DNA from 3 places in the Streptomyces vastus genome. Region 1 is predicted to be linked to each of the others. Evidence: riboswitches for the same ligand, from Rfam matches in the RefSeq annotation. Region 1 holds a riboswitch; each other region holds the start of a gene.
The links. A riboswitch is a leader RNA that binds a small molecule or an ion and turns the genes downstream of it on or off. The one in region 1 is predicted to bind cyclic di-AMP.
Positions count from the first base shown of each region.

Region 1 (7,317 bases):
GCAACGCGCTGGTGCTGTATCACTTCTCGACGAAGGAGAAACTGGTCGCCGCCGCGTTCGCCTACGCGGCCGAGGGCGACCTGGCGCATCTGCGCAAGCTCCTCGCTCGCCGCACCACGGCGCTGCGCCGCCTGCGGGCCGCCGTCCGCTGGTACGCGTCCACTGGCCAGGCCAAGGGGTGGCGACTGTGGATCGAGGGCTGGTCGGCGTCCCTGCGCGAGCCCGCGCTACGGGACGTCGCGCGAGACCTCGACCGCCAGTGGAAGGCCGCGCTGACGGAGGTCATCGCGGAGGGTGTGGCTGCCGGTGAGTTCCAGTGCCCGTCTCCCATGGATACGGCTCTGCGCCTCACCGCGCTTCTGGACGGCCTGGCTGTCCAGATGACGGCGTATGAGGGCGCAGTGTCTCGAGCCCGCACGCAGCAGTGGGCGGATGAGGCCTTGGCCCAGGAACTGGGCCTTCAGGGGTCGTGAGTTCGGTTCGCGGGCGAGTGCGGGTTCGTTGTGGCTGGTCGCGCCCCGCGGCGGAGCCGCTGATGTCACAGCCCCGCGCCCCTGGGGTGCGTGGTGGGCCCGGGCTTGCTCGGGGCTCGGGGTTGCCCGGGGTGCCGGGAGTCGCAGGCTTTGGTCTTTCAGGGGCGCGGGGCTGTGTCGATTTGCGGCTCCGCCGCGGGGCGCGACCAGCCACGACGCACCCGCAGCCGCGACACGCAGTGTCACCCCCCACCCCCTGGCGGGGCGCCTGGGGGCGCAGCCCCCAGTTTCGGGAAGGGGCGGGGCTGGGGAAAAGAACCCCTCAAACAGCAGAACGCATCCGCAACTTGATGTCATCCGGCGAAAGGCTCCCCTTGGCCACCACCCGATCCCCCGACGACTCCCCCCGAAGCCGCCGCCCAATCCACGGCACCAGGTACTCCCGAGCCCAGTGAATGTCATCCCGCCGCACCTCCAGCGTGCCGCGCGGCGGCAGCGGCGGCCACGGCTGGTCCGGATCCGCAGGGACCGGTACCCCAAGAACCTGCCCGGCGCGGAGTGCAACCCGGGTGTGTCCCTCCGGCGACAGATGCAGCCGGTCGTCGTCCCAGGCCCGCCGATCCTGAATGGTCTTCAGCGACCACAGGTCGAGCACAGGACACCCGTACCGATCGGCAATCGCCCGCACATGCCCGTTGTACGTAGCGATCTTGCCGCGCAAGTGCTTGAGCACAGGCACACCACGGGTGTCGAAGCCGGTCGTCACAAGCACCGTGCCGACAGCCGACGTGAGCTCGGCGACGGCACACTCAAAGCGAGAAGCGACCTCGTCGGGATCGGTCCCCGGCCGAAGGATGTCGTTACCGCCCGCGGAAAAGGAAACCAGGTCCGGCGCCAGCTCCTTCGCGCGCGAAAGCTGGTCCTCGACGATCTGGTCGAGCAGTTTCCCCCGGACGGCGAGGTTGGTGTAGCCGAAGTCGCCCTCAGGCCGCCGGTCGGCGAGCAGCACCGCGAACCGGTCGGCCCATCCGACGAACGCCCCGTCGGGGCCGGGGTCGCCGACGCCCTCGGTGAAGCTGTCCCCCACCGCCACGTACGACCCGATCACTGATCTGCTGAGTTTCTTCGAATCGTCTGCCACATCGACCCATGATTCACCTTGAGATGTGAGCTACGCGACCGTAGGAAAGGGTTGACGGACGGTGAGATAAGCCACGCGTAAAGTCCCGGTCAACTCGGAATACGGAGCTCCCACACCCGGAAGTCCGCGATCCGGAAATGGCTCCACACGGTCCGGAACGCGAAGTGCCCGCTCGTGTACGGCTCCGGGTCGGCGTAGTCGAAGACGAGCCGCCCGTTGTTCCACCACTGGACGATCGCGCCGTGCGAGACGATCCGGACGCGGTGGGGGCGGTTCGCCACGAGCAGGGGCTCGGTGTAGTCGTGGATCAGCGGCCGGACGTCGGCCTGGCCCACGTAACGGCGCAGCCGCGTGGTCGTGTTGTAGTTCGCACCGTAGCCCGAGTAGTACGTCTTGAGGTAGTCGTACTCGTCGAGGGCGCCGCCGCGTTCGGTGGCGAAGAGGTCGTCCGGGGAGCGGACGTCGACGGCGTTCCAGAAGTTGTTGAGGTCCGACACCCGGTCGTTGACACCGCCCGCGGAGACCGGTGTGGCCGTGTACTCGATGACGTACGGTCCCACGAGCTTCCGCTTGAACCAGACCGTGGCGCCGCCGGGCACATCGATCTCCATGACCCCACGGGACGCGGTGACACTGCCGCCGTCCTGCAACTCCGTTGCCCACTGCCCCAGTCCGTGCCGGAAGCCGTCGCGGGCGATGAGCCGTCCTCGACGGAGGCGCGCCGACGCGCTCGCAGTGTGCGCGGAGCCCAGGGCCGCGAGGGCGGCACCGGCGGCCAGGGCTCCGAAGGCTCTGCGGGTCGTCATGAAGCGTCTCCTTGGCTGGCGTACGACGGGTCGTGCCGATCTCATGTTGTGCTGATCTGACGCCTGTACTGATCTGACAGACAGGCAGAAAGCGCTTGCTCTCTCAGATCCTGACCGCCAGCCGTCCTCCCTGTCGACCCCGGAACAAGCCGAAGGCCGGACCCGGGGATCAGGGGTCCGGCCTTCGGCGCGAGAGGAGACGCGATCCGCCCGCGCAGTGCGCTGGTGACGTCAGACGGAGACGCCGTGCGAGCGCAGGAACGCCAGCGGGTCCACGTCCGATCCGTAGTCCGGCGTGGTGCGGATTTCGAAGTGCAGATGCGGACCGGTGACGTTGCCGGTCGCGCCGGAGAGGCCGACCTGCTGACCCGCGGTCACAGACTGCCCCTGCGAGACGGAAAGGGACGAAAGGTGGGCGTACTGGGCATAGTGGCCGTCACTGAGCTTGATGACGACCTGGTTGCCGTACGCGCCGCCCCAGCCTGCGGAGACGACCGTGCCCGCACCCACGGCCTTGAGCGAAGTGCCGGTCGCGGCGGCGAAGTCGACACCGGTGTGGTAGCCGCTGGACCACATGCCACCCGACATCCGGTACGGGGTGCTGACGGTCGCACCCTCGACCGGCATGGTGAAGCCGCTCGAACTGCTGGGCGCCTCGGCCGCCTTGGCAGGCGCAGCCTTCTTCGCGGATACCTGGGGCGCCTCGGCCGCCTTGGGGGCCTTGACCTCGTTGGCGCCGGAAGGCGCGGCGGCCCTCTTGCCGATGGTCAGCTTCTGGCCCGGGTGAATGAGCCCCGGGTCACTTCCGACGACCTGACGGTTGTCCTGGTAGAGCTTCTTCCAGCCACCGCTGACATTCTGTTCGCCGGCGATCTTCGAGAGAGAATCGCCCGCCTTCACTTCGTACGTCCTGGTCGCGGCCTTCTTCTGCGCGGCGACCGGAGCGGACTCAACAGCCTTCTGGGAAACGGATTCGGCCTTATTGGAAACAGACGCGGGCGCGTTCTGCGGAGTAGCGGCCTGTGCGCCGGCCGCTCCCAGCAAAGGCAGCGCGAGAGCGGCGCCACCGGTCGAGGCAACGGCTATCGAGCGGGTGAAACGCGCGGACTTCGGGCGGCGGTGCTTACCCTTCGCGGGCATGGCGAATTCCTCTCCGGCGCCTACGAGGTGAGCTGTCGGGTGCGAGCTGGAGATGCCCGGCCACGCTTTCGCGCAGCTTTACCCCAAGCCTGTTCCGGAGACCGGAACAGGCGTTGTACCTGTGGGTCCCCCGCTCCTGCCGTGTACGGATCGGTGTGCGGATTACGGGCGGCGGCAGGATTAGGCGTCCGCCCGGATTGGTGGTGAACGTAAGCGACTAAGACGGACAGGGACAAGCTTTGGGTTCCCTATGTGCCCCATTCTCTTGATCCTTGACCGAAATCGCCGTCACACTCCGTGAATCACCGGTCTCCCGCCTTCTCGAAATCCCCTGTAAACACGCTTGAATTACGTGAACATGGCGACAGCGGACTGTCACGAATATGACGCTGCTCACGCATCACGGATTCAGGAGTAACTATTCCAGAGCGAGTTGGAATGAAGGCGCTCTAATACGGACACAACTCTCAGATGCGACGCAGGCGGAAAACTGCCGCATCAAGGTCGCCGCGCAAGCCGGTCCTCAGCCCGTGATGCAACAACACCGCACCTCTGCACACTTCGCCCGTTTCGAGGCATTCGTACACCGCCGCCGGGTCGAGTCCCCGCAGCCGTACGGGCGCCACGGGTTCGCCGTAATGCTGAGCCTGGAGCCAGGCAAGGACCACGGCCTGGTCCTCGTGGACGTACTGCACGGCACTCAGCCCGCCCTCCGGCGCCCGCAGCCGGTAGAGGTCGCCCCGCTGCACGACGGGCCGGATCTCCTTGTAGAGGGCCACCCAGTCCCGCGCCTCGGCGAGTTCCTCGTCACTCCACTCGGCCAGGTCGCCACCGACCCCGAGCACTCCGGCCATGGAGCTCACAAAGCGGAAACGCAGCGAACTCACGCGTCCGTTGAGCTGATTGTTCGGGCTGTCGGTGACCCAGGCGGCCATGGCCCGCGCCGGGTGGATCTGGCTGAAGCCGTGCTGGATGGCGAGCCGGTCGAGCGGATCGGTGTTGTCCGAGGTCCACACCTGGTCCGTACGCGCCATGACGCCGAGATCGATCCGGCCGCCACCGCCGGAGCAGGACTCGAAGGCGACACCGGGGTGCGCGGCCCGCAGCCGGTCCAACAGGCCGTACAGGGCGTGCACATGGTCGACCCACAGCCGCTGCGGATACGCCTCACCGGGCCAGCCGGCGTCCGTGAAGCAGCGGTTGAAGTCCCACTTCACATAGTCGATCGGGGCACTGGAGAGCAGGCCGTGAAGCTGCTCCCACAGATACTCCTGGACGTCTTCGCGCGCGAGGTTCAGTACGAGCTGATTGCGGAGCTCTGTCTTCTTTCGTCCTGGTTGATACTGAATCCAGGCAGGATGCGTCTGATACAACTCACTATCCGCATTGACCATTTCCGGCTCGACCCAGATCCCGAACTGCATGCCGAGGGCGTGCACTTCGTCCGCCAGCGGCTTGAGCCCGGCCGGGAAGCGGTCGGGGTTGGGCGTCCAGTCCCCAAGCCCGGCCCGGTCGCTGGTCCGCTTCCCGAACCAGCCGTCGTCGACCACGAAGAGTTCCACGCCCATCGCCGCGGCCCGCCGGGCGAGCGCCCGCTGCTGCTCCTCGGAGATGTCGAACTCCGTGGCCTCCCAGGAGTTGTAGAGCACGGGTCTGTCCTGGTCCGCGTCCGGGATCACATACGTCCGCTGGTACGCGTGCCAGGCCCGGCTCGCCCCGCCGAAGCCGCCATCGCTCCACAGGCCCGCGAAGACCGGCGTGACAAAGCTCTCCCCCGGCTCCAGCCGCACCAGGCCGGAGTCGTCATACCCGGCGCCGCCGGTGATCTGCACGCGCGCGTCCGGGAGTTGGGCCACAGCGATCCGCCACGAACCGGACCAGGCGAGCGCGCACCCGTACACCTCGCCGTGCTCCTCGGTCGCCGCACCCCCGACGTCCAGTGCGACCCACGGCAGATGCTGATGCCCCGTGTGCCCGCGCCGGCTGCCGATGACCTGCTCACCGTAGGTGAGGTCCGTTCGTACGAGCTGAGACTCGGCCGCCCAGCGCCCGTGCGTCTGGGACAGACGCCAGCCCTCGCGCTCCGGCAGCGTCCAGGTCGCGGAGTCGGCGCGCAGGACCTCCAGGGTGGGCCCTTCGTTGGCGAGGGTCACCCAGCGCTCGACGACGTCGGAGCCGGGATGCATCCGGTAGTGCAGCGTGATGCCGAGCCCGGAGTCGGAGAACCGCAGCCGCAGCTCGACCCCATCCGATTCATCGGATTCATCCACTTCGTATGCCTCGAAGCACCACTCCGTGCCGCGTCGCTCGTCCGTGCGCACGGACAGCGCAGGCCGTACGAAACGAGGGCCGCCCTCGACCGGGTACTCCTCGTGCCCGTCGAGCTGGGACTCGAAGCCCCGGTAGTCAGGCCCGGGACGGGCGGCCAGTGCCTCGGCGTCCGCAAGCGCGATGCGCGGCCCCCAGTGCAGATGCAGCAGCTCGTCCTGGTCCGTGAGCCGCAGGGCATAACTGCTTGTGGGCCCCGAAAGCAGCCACGTACGACCGTCTTTGCCGATCTCCACCATCAAGTCCTCACAGATCCGAACAAGCTCGCTCAAGCACAACATCATCGCAGGCGTCCGCACCGCGCCGGCACCGCCTGTGGACGTGGCACCGGCACCGCCTGTGGACAACTGATTGGCCCACGAATGCATGTCGTATCGTCGAGAGGCGCCCTGCCGACAACAGCGTCGGCCGCCGACTGGGAGGAGCCCCCGTGACGCAGCAGGTCCCGTCGACCGAGCCCGAGCTGACCGGAGTGCGCAACTTCCGCGATGTGGGCGGCCTGCCGACCGAGGACGGCCGACGCGTGGCGCCCGGACTGCTCTTCCGCAGCGGCCATCTTGCGCACGCGACCGAGGAGGACGCCGCGTTCCTCGCCTCGCTGGGCCTGCACACGATCTTCGACTTCCGCAACGAGGCGGACAAGAAGCTGGAAGGTCCGGACATCGAGCTGCCGGGCGTGCGGAATGTGAACCTGCCGCTGACCGATCCGGCACACGGCGCCGAGTTCTGGACAATGGTCCGCGACGGCGACCTGGACCAACTGCGCATGATCCTCGCGGACGGCAAGGCGGCAAACCGGATGATCAGGTCCTACCGCTCGATCATCAAGGAGCGCACTCCCGAGCACTCGCGGGTGCTGCACGCGATGGCCGAGGACAGCGTGCCCGCGCTGATGCACTGCGCGGCGGGCAAGGACCGCGCGGGCCTGTCCGTAGCGATCACGCTCCTCACCCTCGGCGTCGAGCGCGAGGCCATCGTCGCGGACTACCTGAAGTCGAACGCCCCCCACCGCCGTTACAAGGTGCGCCGCAGCGGCTCCGCGTCCTCGGCGTACTCCCCTGAGGTGATGGAGCTGCTCAGCCCGCTCTTCGACGCACGCGCCGAGTACCTCGCGGCGGCGTTCGACACGATCGAGGAGACCTGGGGTGACGTCGAAACCTACCTGGAAGAAGGCCTTCGGGTGACCCCGAAGACGCGGGAGCGGCTGCGGGAGCGTTTCCTCGACTGACCCGCCAAGCCACCTGCCCGTCCGTCCGCTGCCCCGATGCCTCCTGGTCTGCCTACTGGTTCTGCGCGCCGAGCGTGAAAAGCAGGTAGATGAAGGCGGCGAAGAGGTGCCCGACGGCCACGTAGATGATGAGCCGCACCCACAGACCACGGGGGAACTTCTCTTCCATGTCCCTCATGAGGTCGCTCCTGGGGTCGTCGG
Region 1 covers NZ_BAAASJ010000118.1:252,708-260,024, reverse strand. The annotation lists gene ABD357_RS38730 (TetR/AcrR family transcriptional regulator) at 1-473, shown strand, start outside; gene ABD357_RS38725 (SGNH/GDSL hydrolase family protein) at 796-1,581, opposite strand; gene ABD357_RS38720 (DUF6250 domain-containing protein) at 1,704-2,420, opposite strand; gene ABD357_RS38715 (M23 family metallopeptidase) at 2,652-3,560, opposite strand; cyclic di-AMP (ydaO/yuaA leader) riboswitch at 3,563-3,726, opposite strand; gene ABD357_RS38710 (alpha-galactosidase) at 4,028-6,127, opposite strand; gene ABD357_RS38705 (tyrosine-protein phosphatase) at 6,319-7,116, shown strand; gene ABD357_RS38700 (DUF6126 family protein) at 7,169-7,294, opposite strand; gene ABD357_RS38695 (helix-turn-helix domain-containing protein) at 7,291-7,317, opposite strand, start outside.

Region 2 (7,317 bases), on a different contig from region 1:
TCATCTGGAAGTTCCCGGGCCAGTAGGGGGGGTTGGCGACGCGGCAAGCGGGGCTGCTGCTCACGGACACCCCTCCGTACGTGAGTTCAGGCGCTCCCTTGCCGCGACGGCACCCCACGAAGCGCCAAGGATCCCGTACGGCTACCGTCCTTACCTCCCCCACACCTCCCCACCCTCTCCATCTCTCTCCATCTCGAGAAACCGAGGAGCCCGTCCCCCCATGAAGCGAACCGCCCTGGCTGCCTCCGCGCTCTCCGTCGCCGTACTCACCGGCCTGACCGGCTGCGGCAGCGATGACTCCGATACCGACGCTGCCGCTGCCGCTGCCGCTGCCGACGAGCCAAAGGCCTCGGCCTCTGCTTCCCAGGCGAAGGGGCCGAGCCCGGCCGAGCGGCTGGCCAAGCTCATGGTCACCCAGGCCGAGGTGGGCGGCGGCTACAAGGTGGAGAAGTCAACCCTGGACGCCGAGTACACCTTCGCCAAGTCCCAGGACGAGGTCACCCTGGACAAAGCGGTCTGCGCCCCACTGGCGTACGTGATGAACCAGCTCCCGCTGGGCGAACCGCAGGCTTTCCTCACCCATCACGCGTCGACAAACACCCTCACCAAGGGGTCCAACTACATAACGCTCAACGCCTACGAGGAGGAGGGCAAGGCGCAGTCCGCCATGGCCGGCCTCTCCAAGGCGGTGGACTCCTGCGGCGCCGGCTTCACGGCCAAGGCGAACGGCAACAGCGGCAAGCAGGACACCGTCACCGCGGAGAAGACCGATGCGGCAGGTGACGAATCCCTCGCCTTCAAGTCCACGATGGCGTTCAAGGGGGTCACGCACACGGTGCACGGCGCGGCCGTACGCAGCGCCGACATCGTCGCCGTCTACTACTCGGTGAACGGCGGGGCCATCTTCAAGGGCTACCCCAGCGACGCGAAGATCCCGGCAGCGGTCCTGAAGGCGCAGAACGCAAAGCTCAGTTGATCCACACTGTCCCGACACCTGGGAGCCGACGAGGAGAGTCAGGGAGGCCAGCCGTCCGCGGCTGCGGGGACGCCGTGCTGGAGTAGGCCGACGGGGGGTGCCATGTCCGCCGTCGGGTCGGTCGGCGGTTCGTCGTCGTCCGGCCTGGGCCGGGACGCGGCCGACGATCGGATGTCAGCCGCGTCGAAGGCCCGTTGACGCGTCGGCCGGGTTCGCGTTCCTCGTCGCGGTGAGGTCAGGCGTGGCGCTCGGAGGCCTCCGCGGGCGTCCGCCCGGGCTTGTCGACGATGCCCGTGGCGGTGATGGCGACGGATTCGACCGCGGTACCGGCCTTGCCCCAGTCGCTGTCCTCGACGAGGACGGTGCGCGTGCCCAGCAGACGCAGGGTGCCCTTGTCGAAGATCCATTCGTTGCGTTCGCCGTCATGGGTACGGGTGACCGCGACCCCGTGGCGGCCTGCGGCGTCGACAGCGTCGGGGCGGGTGGTGACACCCGGGATACGGGCGGCGGCCCGGTACAGCGCGGCGCTGCTGGCGGGCGGGGCCGCCGAGTAGCGGAGCATGTCACCGATGGCGACGAAGGCCGCTTGGTCCGCGCCGAGGGTGGAATCGGTGCCCGACCCATGGTTGAGATCGGCGTCCTCGTAGATCTCCTTCAGCAGCGCCGTTGGGTCCGTGGGCAGGCCTTCCAGCAGTCGATAGGTCGGTGAGTTCGGCGTTCCGCCTCCCGGGGCGTCCAGCCAGAATTCCTCACCGTCCTGCTGCTGCAGCGTGCGGCCGGTGCCATCCACGGAGGTCCACTCTTCCCTGGCTTCGTCGGTCCGCTCCGTCGCGCCGGTCTCCCCGTTCAGGGCCGTCGCGAAGCCGACGATCTTGACATAGGTGTACTGGTTGTCGCGGACCTGGGTGCCGGGCTGTTCGTTGGCGGTCAGCGCGATGCGGTTCAGCAGCTCGACCGCGGCGGGCGAGGCCACAGGCTGTGTCGCCACGCTGCCGGGACCGGCGGTGTCCCGTCCGCCGGTGAGCGCGTCGATTCCGCCGAGAGCGACCGAGAGAGCCAGTGCGCACGCGGCAGCGGTGGGGGCCAGGACGAACACCAGGCGTTTGCGGGAACGACGCGCCGCCCCCGCGGCGGACGGCGCGTCGAAGTCGATCTCGTTCATGACGTGTCCCTTGAGCAGGCGGTGCCGGTCGGGAGTCAGTCCGGATGTGTCCGCGGCCGGCAGCAGCCGGGCCAGTTCCTCACGCTCGGCCCGCTCGTGTCGCTCGGGCTGCTGCTGGGAGACGGCGTTCATCGGTTCCTCTCCTGTGGTGACCGGGCCGCAGGAGTGCGGCTGCCTGATGTGTGTCCGCTGCCCGCAAGGGGTTCCATCGGCCTCGGGCCGCCGCGCAGTTCGTCGTGGGCGAGTTCACGCAGCCGCGCGCGGGCGCGCGACAGCCGGGACCGGACGGTGCCCACCGGGATCCCGAGAACCTCGGCGGCCTCCGCGTAGCTCAGATCCGACCACACGCACAGGGTGAACACCTCACGGTCGGCCCGCCGCAACCTGCGCAGCGCGCGTGCCGCCGCTTGAAGCTGTTCGGTATCGGCGAGCCGGCCCACCACCTCGTCCGCGAAGTCGGGCACGGGCGGCCGGGGCGGCATTCGTGACATCGCCGCCCGGTGTCGGCGGGCCGCCCGCGTGGTGTTGCGCAGCACGTTGTTCGCGATGCCCAGCAGCCACGCCCGGACGCTCAGCACCTCGGCACGCAGCTTCTCCCTCAGCCGCCAGGCCTCCAGGAACGTCAAGGACACGACGTCCTCGGCCACGGCCCAGTTTCCTGTCACCCGAAGGGCATGCGCATACACGACTCCCGCGTGTTCGTCGAAGATCTCATCGAACGCCGCCCGGCTACCGGACCGCACCCGCTCACTCGGCGATGTCTCCACGAAACGAAGTGTCCGCAACCCGTCACCGGTTCCCTGTGACGCGTGACACACCTGCCCAGCTCACCATGCGTCGGTCCCCGAAGGGGTCAGAACTGTTGGTTGGTGACCATCGCGTTGCCGAACACGTCGTAGACGGACACATATCCCTGATCCGAATCCTTCCACCCGCTGAATGCCTTGACGATGGCGTCAACTGCGGCTTGCGGATCCTTCACTTCGGTTTTCCCACCGTTGATGTCGGTGGAGATGTAGGCGTTTCCGGTGTGCTCGTTCCATTCGCCGATGATGCGGTCGACGCGCAGTACCGCGGCCTTCTGCTGCGTTGTTCCGTGCTCCTTCACCCAGGAGCGGAAGTCCTCGGCCTGCTTCTTCGACTGCTTCTTGTCCGTGTCCGTCGGCAGGGTTTCGGCTACGCCGACCTTGTCGGCCTTCGCGGTGTCCTCGGCGGTGCAGGCGGTGGCCCCGCCGAACAGGGCGGCACAGAGCGCGAGAACGGCAGCAGTGTGGGGGGTGGGCTTCACTCAACGTCTCCGTCGCGTTACGTGGGCCGGATGGGGGGCGACACCATACCGGCGCCCCCACGAGGGAGGCACCGGTAGAGGTCAGGCCCCAGGATCAGAACTTGATGGCGTCGGCCTTGTCGTTCCAACTGCCGCCATAGGTGTAGTCGATGTTGGCGAAGTTGGAGTAGAGGCTGTATCCCGCTCCCAGGAACAGGTGCGGGTCGGGCAGGCCCGAACGGAAGTCGTAGAGCTCAACTCCGCGCTGCGGACGGTTTATGAACGCAGAGGAAGCCTTGTCCCGGAACGACGGGGAGTACTGGTTGAGGTGGCGCGTTTTGGCCTCGGAATACGTCGGCCACTGCAGCCGCCGGCCCGAGTAATTGGAGTTCTGCCAGAGGCACACCCAGTTACTCGGGCAATCGCGGTAGGCTCGGTCCGTGAGCGCCCGCTTGGCTCCCGCCCGGCCCTCCGCGGTCGGCGCGTTGGCGCTGAGGTAGGTGTTGGCCTCGCGGTCGTTGTCGAAGCACTGCATCGTGCCGTCCTCCGACACCTCGACGCAGATCTGCGCGCCCTCCCAGTCGGACGCGGGGTCGATTCTCTCGCCCTTGTAGTACATATCCACCGTGTCGGCGGCGTCGGCCTGCGCGTGGACCTGAGCCTCCTCCTCGGGCGTGAGGACGTCGGTCACGACTCCGGGAACCGTGGTGGGGTCGTCCGCGGCGAACGACGGTGCGGCGGCGACGCCGCCGAGTACCAGCGAGGCAACGGCCGCGGTAGCGGCCATGGTGCGTAGACGCATGGATGTCTCCCTGTGCGAACAGTGATGTGGACAGCGCGCGGCCATGACGGAACCGCGCATACCGGCGGTCGATCGCGCCGGATGGCGGATGGAAGGTGACTCCTACCGGTGCTGGGCGTCGCGAACGGCCGGCATCTCGCACTTGGCGGCAACGCAGCGTGAAACGCACATAATTCAGACCCCCGTTTTCCATCCCCCGTTGCCCCCGCGCACCCATGGTCAGGGCGGCGCGTCATGTGGGTCGGTGATCTCCTCCGACCGGGCAGAGCCATCTTGATCCGATCGGGCGTTCGGATCAAGCGATTTCTCGCCAACTGCCAAACCCACTAAGGGACGTCGGATCGTCGGCTTCTGCGCCCGACCTCCCCGCCTCCGGATGAGTCATCGCTTCCCGTGGTGCCGGATCAGCCACGTGTTGGGGCGCACCGTCTGTGCCACGTCCCCTCCGGGCCCGGCGTCACGGCCTGTCACAAGCCCTTCAGGGGCGTGGATTCCAAAATTCCGCACACACGCGCATTCCGGCCGGCTTGCTGTTACGGCGAGGGGGATGGGCGCTTCGAGCCCGGATGATCGGGCCGACCGTGATCGGTGGCAGGTGATCGTCCGTCAGCGCTCGATCTCGGCGTTCGTCAGCACGAGGAAAGCCCGCAGGAGCGCGGTCGCATGAGGGCGGTCGCGTGTCGGGCGTTCATGCGAACCTTGAGGGGATCCGCCAGTTCATCAGGTCGGCGAAGCCGTGCTCGTTGGCCGCACGCTCGCGGCTGACCAGCTTGTTCGCCTGCTTCTGAGCTTCGGTCAACGGGTGGCCCCGGCCGCCTTGCGGCCGGTGACGGTCACGGGTCGTCGAGGTCGTCGTCCAAGCCGACGAAGCCGAGGCCCTCAGAATGCATTTCCCACCGATGGGCCCCAACGGCCCCGCCCAGGTGGATGGACCCATGGACGGGGCACTTGTGGCCATGGCCGTGTCGCAGGCCGAGCCAGGCCCGATCAGTAAGGGCCGTTGACGTTGTCGATCGAGCCGTATCTGTCGGCGGCGTAGTTGCAGGCCGCCGCGATGTTCGCGACCGGGTCGAAGGGGTCCATCGACGTACCGGGCACGTGGTAGGCCTGGAAGGTCGGATCGATGGTCTGCAGGAGGCCCTTGGACGGGGTCCCGGCCGCGGCGTTGGAGTCCCAGTTGTTGATGGCCTGCGGGTTCCCCGACGACTCGCGCATGACGTTGCGGTGGATGCCGTCGTACGAGCCCGGAATCCCATGCTGGGCCATGATGTCCAGCGCCTCCTTGATCCAGCCGTCGAGGTCGTTCGTGTACGTCTTCGCGGCGGCGGGGGTGGCAGCAGCGGGCGCCGCGGACTTGGCAGCCGCCGGGCTCGCGGCCGACTTCTTCGTACCGACCGTCAGCGTGAGGCCCGGCTTGATCAGCGAGGGGTTGTCACCGATGACCGCACGGTTGGCCTTGTAGAGCTTCTGCCAACCGCCGCTCGTGGTGCGCTTCTTCGCAATCCTGATCAGGGTGTCACCCTTGACCACCTTGTGCGTGACGAGCTCGACCTGCGGAACCGCGGCTTGCGCAACCTGTGCGACCTGCGCCGCCGGCTGGGCGGCGTGAGCGCCGGTCACCCCCACGAACGGGAGCGCGAGCGCGGCCCCGCCCGTTCCTACGGGGACGACGACGCGGGCGATGCGGCGGGCTTTCGGACGGCGGTGCTTACCTCGTGCGGGCATGGCGAATTCCTCTCCGGCGCCTGCGAGGTGAGCTGTCGGGTTCGGGCGGGAGATGCCCGGCCGCACGATGAGCGCGACTTCACCCCAAGCCGTTCCGGTGCCCGGATCGGCGACTTACCTGGGTCCCCCGCTCCTGCCGTCAGCGCGTGGATGAATGGGGTTCCGAGGCGGCGGCAGGATTCGGCGTTCCGCCCGGATCGACGAGAACGTATGCGAGAGCACACACCCGAAACAAGCCCCGAAATCCCGGTCCGCCCCTTATGAACTCGTCGAAACGAGGGGGAAATCGCCCGATTATTCCGGAACGCAACCTTCAACTTACGTACCGCAAAGCGGAAGTTGCCGAGGCGCCACCTCAACACCCAATCCACCCGAACGTGACCCAATTCACGCGATCAAGCACCACTAAGCCTGAATAAAGCGGCAATGTAGGCAACTCGGGCATTACATTCTGCGGGGTTGTCCCACGTTGAGCTTGAAGTGGAGGCCGGAGCACCGGCGTCCGGGAAGCAGGCTGCCGCATAAGGTCGAATATCGGACGAAGCTCGCCTCTGGCCGCGTATACGCACGTGGTGCATGTCGACTACCCACCGGCACGTAGATCTACAAACGTTACAGATCGCCCATAATGTGTAACATTCGTAGCTGATACACCAATTTCACCTTGCCCAACCGTGCCGCCGCAGCGGCACGGTCGACGACCCTGAAGGTGGGCTGTCCATGCGACTCCGGACGCCCCCCTGCCCCGTTGCCCGGCACAGTCGACCGAGACCTCGCCCGGACGTCACAAACGCCGGACCTTGCGCAGTTCCCTCGCCACCAGGTCGCCGTCGGAACGTCGCCGCTGCCCGGCATAGAAGAGGGATGAGCCGGTCACGAGGAAGAGCCCCGCCGTGATCTGAAGCGTGAGGGGATCGACGCTGCGGTCCCCGGGCAGAGCCTCCGCCCATGGATCGAGCACACCAAGCGGATCCTTGAACAGGACGATGAGCTGCCCCGGCTTGAACTGGCCGTGGCAGTTCTGCTGTTCGGACAGATCCTTTACGGCCCCGGTCGTGTCCACGACTCGGCACACGGACAGCGTGGTGCTCCTCTTCACACCCCTGCGCTCCCCGGTGTCGGCCACCGCAGCGTGGACCCGCTCGCCGACCTGCTTCATATAGAGCTCGTACATCCCGGGCCCGGCGAACAGCGGCAACGCAATCGCGGAGAAACCCGCGAGCGTCGCGGCGCCTGCCCGATGCCAACTGTTGCCGGCGACAATCGCAGCGGCAGCCGCAGCACCGAGCAGGATGACAACTCCGATCCACAACCCGCCGTATGGAAACCGGGTGAGAAATCCGGCAGCAACGCCCACGACCGGGATGAGAACGGCCCACTTGAGG
Region 2 covers NZ_BAAASJ010000036.1:225,086-232,402, forward strand. The annotation lists gene ABD357_RS19320 (hypothetical protein) at 1-26, shown strand, start outside; gene ABD357_RS19325 (hypothetical protein) at 221-976, shown strand; gene ABD357_RS19330 (CU044_5270 family protein) at 1,212-2,270, opposite strand; gene ABD357_RS19335 (RNA polymerase sigma factor) at 2,267-2,905, opposite strand; gene ABD357_RS19340 (hypothetical protein) at 2,992-3,426, opposite strand; gene ABD357_RS19345 (peptidase inhibitor family I36 protein) at 3,521-4,207, opposite strand; gene ABD357_RS19350 (LysM peptidoglycan-binding domain-containing protein) at 5,195-5,932, opposite strand; cyclic di-AMP (ydaO/yuaA leader) riboswitch at 5,937-6,087, opposite strand; gene ABD357_RS19355 (hypothetical protein) at 6,717-7,317, opposite strand, start outside.
Region 2: it holds a riboswitch for cyclic di-AMP, as region 1 does, so the genes downstream of both, ABD357_RS19350 (LysM peptidoglycan-binding domain-containing protein) here and ABD357_RS38715 (M23 family metallopeptidase) in region 1, are expected to answer to the same signal.

Region 3 (7,317 bases), on a different contig from region 1:
ACGTACAGGACCCCGATGTCCAGGACCGCGACGGACAGGCTCAGGGCCCGGAGTCCGTGGAAACGCGCCCCGAAGCCTGAGGCCTGATCACACCGGCCCCGCCACCACCGACACCGTCTTCGGCAGTGAGACGCCCGAGCCGTCGCGGCGCGGGTCCATCTCCGGCAGGTCGGCCGGCGTGCCGTTCTTCTGCGCGGCCCGGGCCGGAGCGGGGCCGGCCCAGGCCAGGCTGAGGCAGTCCTCGCCCTTCAGGAACCGCTGGCAGCGCACACCGCCCGTGGCGCGGCCCTTGCGCGGGTACTGGTCGAAGGGCGTCAGCTTCGCGGTCGTCTGGACCGAGTCGTCGAGCGTGCCGCGCGAGCCCGCCACCGTGAAGACCACTGCGTCCGCGGCCGGGTCGACGGCCGTGAAGGAGATCACCTTGGCCCCTTCGGTGAGCTTGATGCCCGCCACGCCGGCCGCGGGCCGGCCCTGCGGGCGGACCTGAGAGGCCTGGTAGCGCAGTAGCTGTGCGTCGTCGGTGATGAAGACGAGGTCCTCCTCGCCCGTGCGCAGCTCGGCCGCGCCGACGATCCGGTCGCCCTCCTTGAGCGTGATGACCTCCAACTCCTCCTTGTTGGACGGGTAGTCGGGCACCACACGCTTGACCACACCCTGCTGTGTGCCGAGCGCCAGGCCCGGCGAGGACTCGTCGAGCGTGGTCAGGCAGACGACCTCCTCGTCGCCCTCCAGGGTGAGGAACTCCGCAATCGGGGCTCCCCCGGCGAGGTTGGGCGCCGCGGTCGTCTCGGGCAGCTGTGGAAGGTCGATGACGTTGATGCGCAGCAGCCGTCCGGCCGACGTGACCGCGCCCACCTCGCCCTGGGCCGTCGCCGGGACGGCCGAGACGATCAGATCGTGCTTGGCGCGCTTGCCGTCACTCTCCCCGAAGGGGTCACCGTTCGCCGTACGGGCGAGAAGTGCCGTCGACGACAGCAGTACCCGGCACGGATCGTCGGCCACCTGCAGCGGTACGGCCGCGGCGGTGGCCCCGGAGGACTCGAGCAGCACCGTACGCCGCGGGGTGCCGAACTTCTTGGCCACCGAGGCCAGTTCGCCCGACACCAGCTTGCGCAGCTCGGCGTCCGACTCCAGGATGCGGGTCAGCTCCTCGATCTCGCTCTTGAGCCGGTCGCGCTCCGACTCCAGCTCGATGCGGTCGAACCTGGTGAGCCGGCGCAGCGGGGTGTCCAGAATGTACTGCGTCTGGACCTCGCTCAGCGAGAAGTGCTCGATCAGGCGCTCCTTGGCCTGTGCGGAGTTGTCGCTGGAGCGGATGATGCGGATGACTTCGTCGATGTCCAGGAGGGCGACCAGCAGACCCTCGACCAGATGCAGCCGGTCGCGCTTCTTGCCGCGGCGGAATTCCGACCTCCGCCGCACCACCTCGAAGCGGTGGTCGAGGTAGACCTCCAGGAGCTCCTTGAGGCCCAGCGTGAGGGGCTGGCCGTCCACCAGCGCGACGTTGTTGATGCCGAAGGACTCCTCCATGGGCGTCAGCTTGTAGAGCTGCTCCAGGACGGCCTCCGGCACGAAGCCGTTCTTGATCTCGATGACCAGGCGCAGGCCGTGCGCGCGGTCGGTGAGGTCCTTGACGTCGGCGATGCCCTGCAGCTTCTTGGCGCCGACCAGGTCCTTGATCTTGGCGATCACCTTCTCCGGGCCCACGGTGAAGGGGAGCTCCGTGACGACGATGCCCTTCCTGCGCGCCGTCACGTTCTCCACCGACACCGTCGCGCGGATCTTGAAGCTGCCGCGGCCCGACTCGTACGCGTCCCTGATCCCGGAGAGGCCGACGATCTTTCCGCCCGTGGGCAGGTCGGGCCCCGGGATGTGCTTCATGAGCGTCTCGAGATCGGCACCCGGGTACCGGATCAGATGCCGGGCGGCGGCGATCACCTCGCCGAGGTTGTGCGGCGGCATGTTCGTGGCCATACCGACCGCGATGCCCGAGGCGCCGTTCACCAGCAGGTTCGGATACGCGGCCGGGAGGACGCCGGGCTCCTGCTCCTGGCCGTCGTAGTTCGGGGCGAAGTCGACCGTGTTCTCGTCGATCGACTCCGTCATCAGGGAGGTCGCGTCGGCCATCCGGCACTCGGTGTACCGCATGGCGGCCGGCGGGTCGTCGTTGCCCAGCGAGCCGAAGTTGCCGTGGCCGTCCACCAGGGGCAGACGCATCGAGAAGGGCTGAGCCAGGCGCACCAGGGCGTCGTAGATCGACGCGTCGCCGTGGGGGTGCAACTTACCCATGACCTCGCCGACGACGCGGGCGCACTTCACATAGCCGCGGTCGGGGCGCAGTCCCATCTCGTTCATCTGGTAGACGATGCGGCGGTGCACGGGCTTGAGACCGTCACGGGCGTCCGGCAGGGCCCTGGAGTAGATCACCGAGTACGCGTACTCGAGGAAGGAGCCCTGCATCTCGTCGACGACGTCGATGTCGAGGATGCGCTCCTCGAAGTCGTCTGGCGGCGGGGTCTTCGTGCTGCGGCGGGCCATCGCTGCTGCGACTCCTTCACACTGTCTGCCGGGGCATGAACGGGTTCTGACGAGCTCCATTGTGGACCGCCCCACTGACAACCCGGACCACGCCCCATGCACAGGGGTCCGGGCGGGCACCGGCCCGCTCGCTCTCGGCGTAGCCGTTCCGGGAACTTCGGCAGCTGTCAGCGCGCTTGCATACAGTGGCATGACTAGCAGGAATTCAGCAGTTTTCCGCGATCGAAGGGACGTACATGCCCATGGGTCACACGGCCACCGTCGAGGCCGGCTCCGGCGGGCTGACAGCGACCGAGCACCGCCTGGCCAACGGCCTGCGCGTGGTGCTCTCCGAAGATCATCTGACCCCGGTCGCGGCGGTGTGCCTCTGGTACGACGTCGGCTCGCGCCATGAGGTCAAGGGGCGTACCGGACTTGCCCACCTCTTCGAGCATCTGATGTTCCAGGGATCGGGCCAGGTGAAGGGCAACGGCCACTTCGAACTGGTGCAGGGCGCGGGCGGTTCGCTCAACGGCACGACCAGTTTCGAGCGCACCAACTACTTCGAGACCATGCCCGCCCACCAGCTGGAGCTCGCCCTCTGGCTGGAGGCCGACCGCATGGGCTCGCTGCTCGCCGCGCTCGACGACGAGTCGATGGAGAACCAGAGGGACGTCGTCAAGAACGAGCGCCGCCAGCGCTACGACAACGTCCCCTACGGCACCGCTTTCGAGAAGCTGACCGCCCTCGCGTACCCGGAGGGCCACCCGTACCACCACACCCCGATCGGGTCGATGGCCGACCTGGACGCGGCGACCCTGGAGGACGCGCGCGCGTTCTTCCGCACCTACTACGCGCCCAACAACGCCGTCCTGTCGATCGTCGGCGACATCGACCCGGAGTCGACGCTCGCCTGGGTCGAGAAGTACTTCGGCTCCATCCCGGGGCACGACGGCAAGCCCGCCCCGCGTGACGGCTCCCTGCCGGACACTATCGGCGAGCAGCTGCGCGAGGTCGTCGAGGAGGAGGTCCCGGCGCGCGCGCTGATGGCCGCCTACCGGCTCCCGGAGGACGGCACACGCGCGTGCGACGCGGCCGACCTCGCCCTGACCGTCCTCGGCGGCGGCGAGTCCTCCCGCCTCTACAACCGCCTCGTGCGCCGGGACCGTACGGCTGTGGCGGCCGGTTTCGGTCTGCTGCGCCTGGCCGGAGCGCCCTCCCTGGGCTGGCTCGATGTGAAGACTTCCGGCGATGTCGAGGTCCCCGTCATCGAGGCGGCCGTCGACGAGGAGCTCGCCCGGTTCGCCGAGGAGGGCCCCACGGCCGAGGAAATGGAGCGCGCCCAGGCTCAGTTGGAACGCGAGTGGCTGGACCGGCTCGGTACGGTCGCCGGCCGCGCCGACGAACTGTGCCGCTACGCCGTCCTGTTCGACGACCCGCAGCTCGCCCTGACCGCCGTACAGCGCGTGCTCGACGTCACGGCCGACGAGGTCCAGGAGGCCGCCAAGTCCCGCCTGCGCCCCGACAACCGCGCGGTGCTCGTGTACGAGCCGATCGCCACCGACGAGGAGAGCGCCCAGTGACCGAGGCCACCGTGACCATGGACTTCCACCCCCAGCCCCAGGCCGGCGAGGCCAAGCCCTGGGCCTTCCCGGCGCCCGAGCGCGGGGTGCTGGGCAACGGCCTGACGCTGCTGCGCTGTCACCGCCCCGGCCAGCAGGTCGTCGCCGTGGAAGTGCTCCTGAACGCACCGCTGGAGGCCGAGCCGAAGGGCCTGGACGGTGTCGCCACGATCATGGCGCGTGCCTTCTCCGAAGGCACCGACAAGCACTCCGCCGAGGAGTTCGCCGCCGAGCTGGAGCGCTGCGGCGCCACGCTGGACGCGCACGCCGACCACCCGGGCGTACGCCTGAGCCTCGAAGTCCCCGTGTCGCGGCTCCAGAAGGCGCTCGGCCTGCTCGCCGACGCCCTCAGGGCGCCCGCCTTCGAGGACAGCGAGGTCGAACGCCTCGTCCGCAACCGGCTCGACGAGATTCCGCATGAGACCGCCAACCCGGCCCGCCGCGCCGCCAAGGAGCTCTCCAAGCAGCTCTTCCCGGCGACCTCACGCATGTCGCGCCCGCGCCAGGGCACCGAGGAGACGGTCGCGAGCATCGACTCGGCGGCCGTACGCGCCTTCTACGAGAAGCATGTACGCCCCGCCACCACCACCGCGGTCGTCGTCGGCGACCTCACCGGTGTCGACCTCGACGCGCTGCTCGGCGAGACGCTCGGCGCCTGGACCGGCTCGCCGGCCGAGGCGCGTCCCGTGCCTCCGGTGACCGCCGACGACACCGGCCGTGTGGTCATCGTCGACCGTCCCGGAGCCGTCCAGACACAGCTGCTCATCGGCCGCGTCGGCGCCGACCGGCACGACCGTGTGTGGCCCGCCCAGGTGCTCGGCACGTACTGCCTCGGAGGCACCCTCACCTCGCGTCTTGACCGTGTCCTGCGCGAGGAAAAGGGCTACACCTACGGTGTGCGGGCGTTCGGCCAGGTGCTGCGCTCCGCTCCGGACGGCACGGGCGCCGCGATGCTCGCCATCAGTGGCTCGGTGGACACGCCGAACACCGGCCCGGCGCTCGACGACCTCTGGAAGGTGCTGCGTACGCTCGCGGCCGAGGGCCTGACGGACGCCGAGCGCGACATCGCCGTACAGAACCTGGTGGGCGTGGCGCCGCTCAAGTACGAGACCGCGGCCGCCGTCGCCGGCACGCTCGCCGACCAGGTGGAGCAGCACCTGCCGGACGACTTCCAGGCGACGCTGTACCGCCAACTCGCCGCGACGGGCACTGTGGAGGCCACCGCGGCCGCCGTGAGCGCCTTCCCGGTGGACCGTCTGGTGACCGTCCTCGTCGGGGACGCCGCCCAGATCGAGGAGCCCGTCAAGGCCCTCGGAATCGGTGAAGTGAGCGTGGTCCCGGCCGAGTAGAGCACCGCCGCACATCCCTGGGGACCCTGGAGGCTGATGAGCCTCCAGGGTCCCGCTTTGTCCAAATTGATTGGATTGATTGAGAGTTGGTATGGAGGTTGTGTGTCTGCCCTGTGGCGTGCGCTACAAAAGCCGTCATCCGTTTGTTGTTTGAGAGATGGCCCGCTTAGCGTCGGTCCGGCTGTTCGTCAGGCAGTGCGCCGCATCCGCGGCACCGGACAGTCATCGCCGAGTCCCCGTACGGCGCGAGCCAGGGGAGCCGGGGACCCATCGCAGTCCCTGGGGTGAATCGGGCGCCCTCCTGGAGGGAGCCCGTAGGAGACCTTCCTGCTCCGAACCCGTCAGCTAACCCGGTAGGCGAGAAGGAAGGAAAGGACCAGCCACTTCATGGCGTTCACCCGCGCCACCGGGAAGCACCGTCGCCCGAGCCGTACGAAGCGCACGTCCTCGAGGACCGTGGGCGTTGCGACGCTCGCCACCACCGGTGTCATCGGCACCCTGGCCGCCCCGGCGTTCGCCGGCCCCTCCTCGGTCAAGCAGACAGGGCTGACCCAGGCCGTCACCATGGGCGACTCGGTCGCCGACCAGATCGACGCCCAGGCGCACGCCCAGCGGCAGGCCGCCGAGGAGGCCGCCGCCCGCGAGGCGGCCGAGGAGGCCGCCCAGAAGCGGGCCGCGGAGCAGAAGGCCCGTGCCGAGGCGAAGGCCAAGGCCGAGCGTGAGGCCAAGGAGCGCGCCGCCCGCGAGGCCGAGCGCAAGCGCCTGCTCAACTCCTTCGTCTCGCCGATCAGCGACTCGTACGTCTCCACCGGCTACAAGGCCGGCGGCTCCGTCTGGTCCTCCGGCAGCCACACCGGCATCGACTTCCACGCCGCAAGCGGCACCACCGTCCGCGCCGTGGGTGCCGGCACCGTCGTAGAGGCCGGCTTCGAGGGCTCGTACGGCAACCAGGTCGTCATCAAGATGAACGACGGCACGTACACGCAGTACGCCCACATGTCGTCCCTCTCCGTCTCCGTCGGCCAGAGCGTCACCCCGGGCCAGCAGATAGGCCTCTCCGGGGCGACCGGCAACGTCACCGGAGCACACCTCCACTTCGAGGCACGTACGTCCCAGGAGTACGGCTCGGACATGGACCCCCTCGCCTACCTCAGGTCGCACGGCGTGAACGTCTGACTGCGCTGACGGCGCAGAAGCATCACCGCACCCCTCCTGAAAGCCCCGGCTCACCGAGCCGGGGCTTTCAGGCATGCCGACGGGACGACTGCCTGTTCTGCGCGACTATGTGTCCAAAAAAACTCCATGGATTCCGGCCCGCCATCGGAATTTCCGGCTCTCTGCAATAGAGTCACCGAACGAGCGTCAATCGACCGCGTTTCGCGGGGATTAAGGCGGAGGTCCGGTCATGCGTATTCCCGCGCACTCGGTATGCACGGCGATCCGTGACGACATCGTCGCGGGTGTCTACGAACGCGGCAGCCGGCTCACCGAGGAACTGCTCGCGCGTCGCTACGGCGTCTCGCGGGTCCCCGTGCGGGAGGCGCTGCGCACGCTGGAGGCGGAGGGCTTCGTCGTCACCCGCCGCCACGCGGGCGCGTGCGTCGCGGAACCCACCGAGCAGGAGGCCGCCGACCTCCTGGAGATGCGCATGCTCCTGGAGCCGCTGGGCGCCGCGCGCGCCGCGCAGCGGCGGACGGAGGCGCACCTCAAGGTGCTGCGAGGCCTCGTCAGGCTGGGCCAGGAGCGGGCCAGGAGGGGCCAGGGCGAGGATCTGCGCTCGCTGGGCGGCTGGTTCCACGAGACGCTCGCGCAGGCCTCCGGCAGCCCCG
Region 3 covers NZ_BAAASJ010000067.1:13,753-21,069, forward strand. The annotation lists gene ABD357_RS26075 (CobW family GTP-binding protein) at 1-80, shown strand, start outside; gene ABD357_RS26080 (DNA gyrase/topoisomerase IV subunit A) at 88-2,538, opposite strand; gene ABD357_RS26085 (M16 family metallopeptidase) at 2,775-4,100, shown strand; gene ABD357_RS26090 (M16 family metallopeptidase) at 4,097-5,488, shown strand; cyclic di-AMP (ydaO/yuaA leader) riboswitch at 5,705-5,862, shown strand; gene ABD357_RS26095 (M23 family metallopeptidase) at 5,876-6,664, shown strand; gene ABD357_RS26100 (GntR family transcriptional regulator) at 6,894-7,317, shown strand, end outside.
Region 3: it holds a riboswitch for cyclic di-AMP, as region 1 does, so the genes downstream of both, ABD357_RS26095 (M23 family metallopeptidase) here and ABD357_RS38715 (M23 family metallopeptidase) in region 1, are expected to answer to the same signal.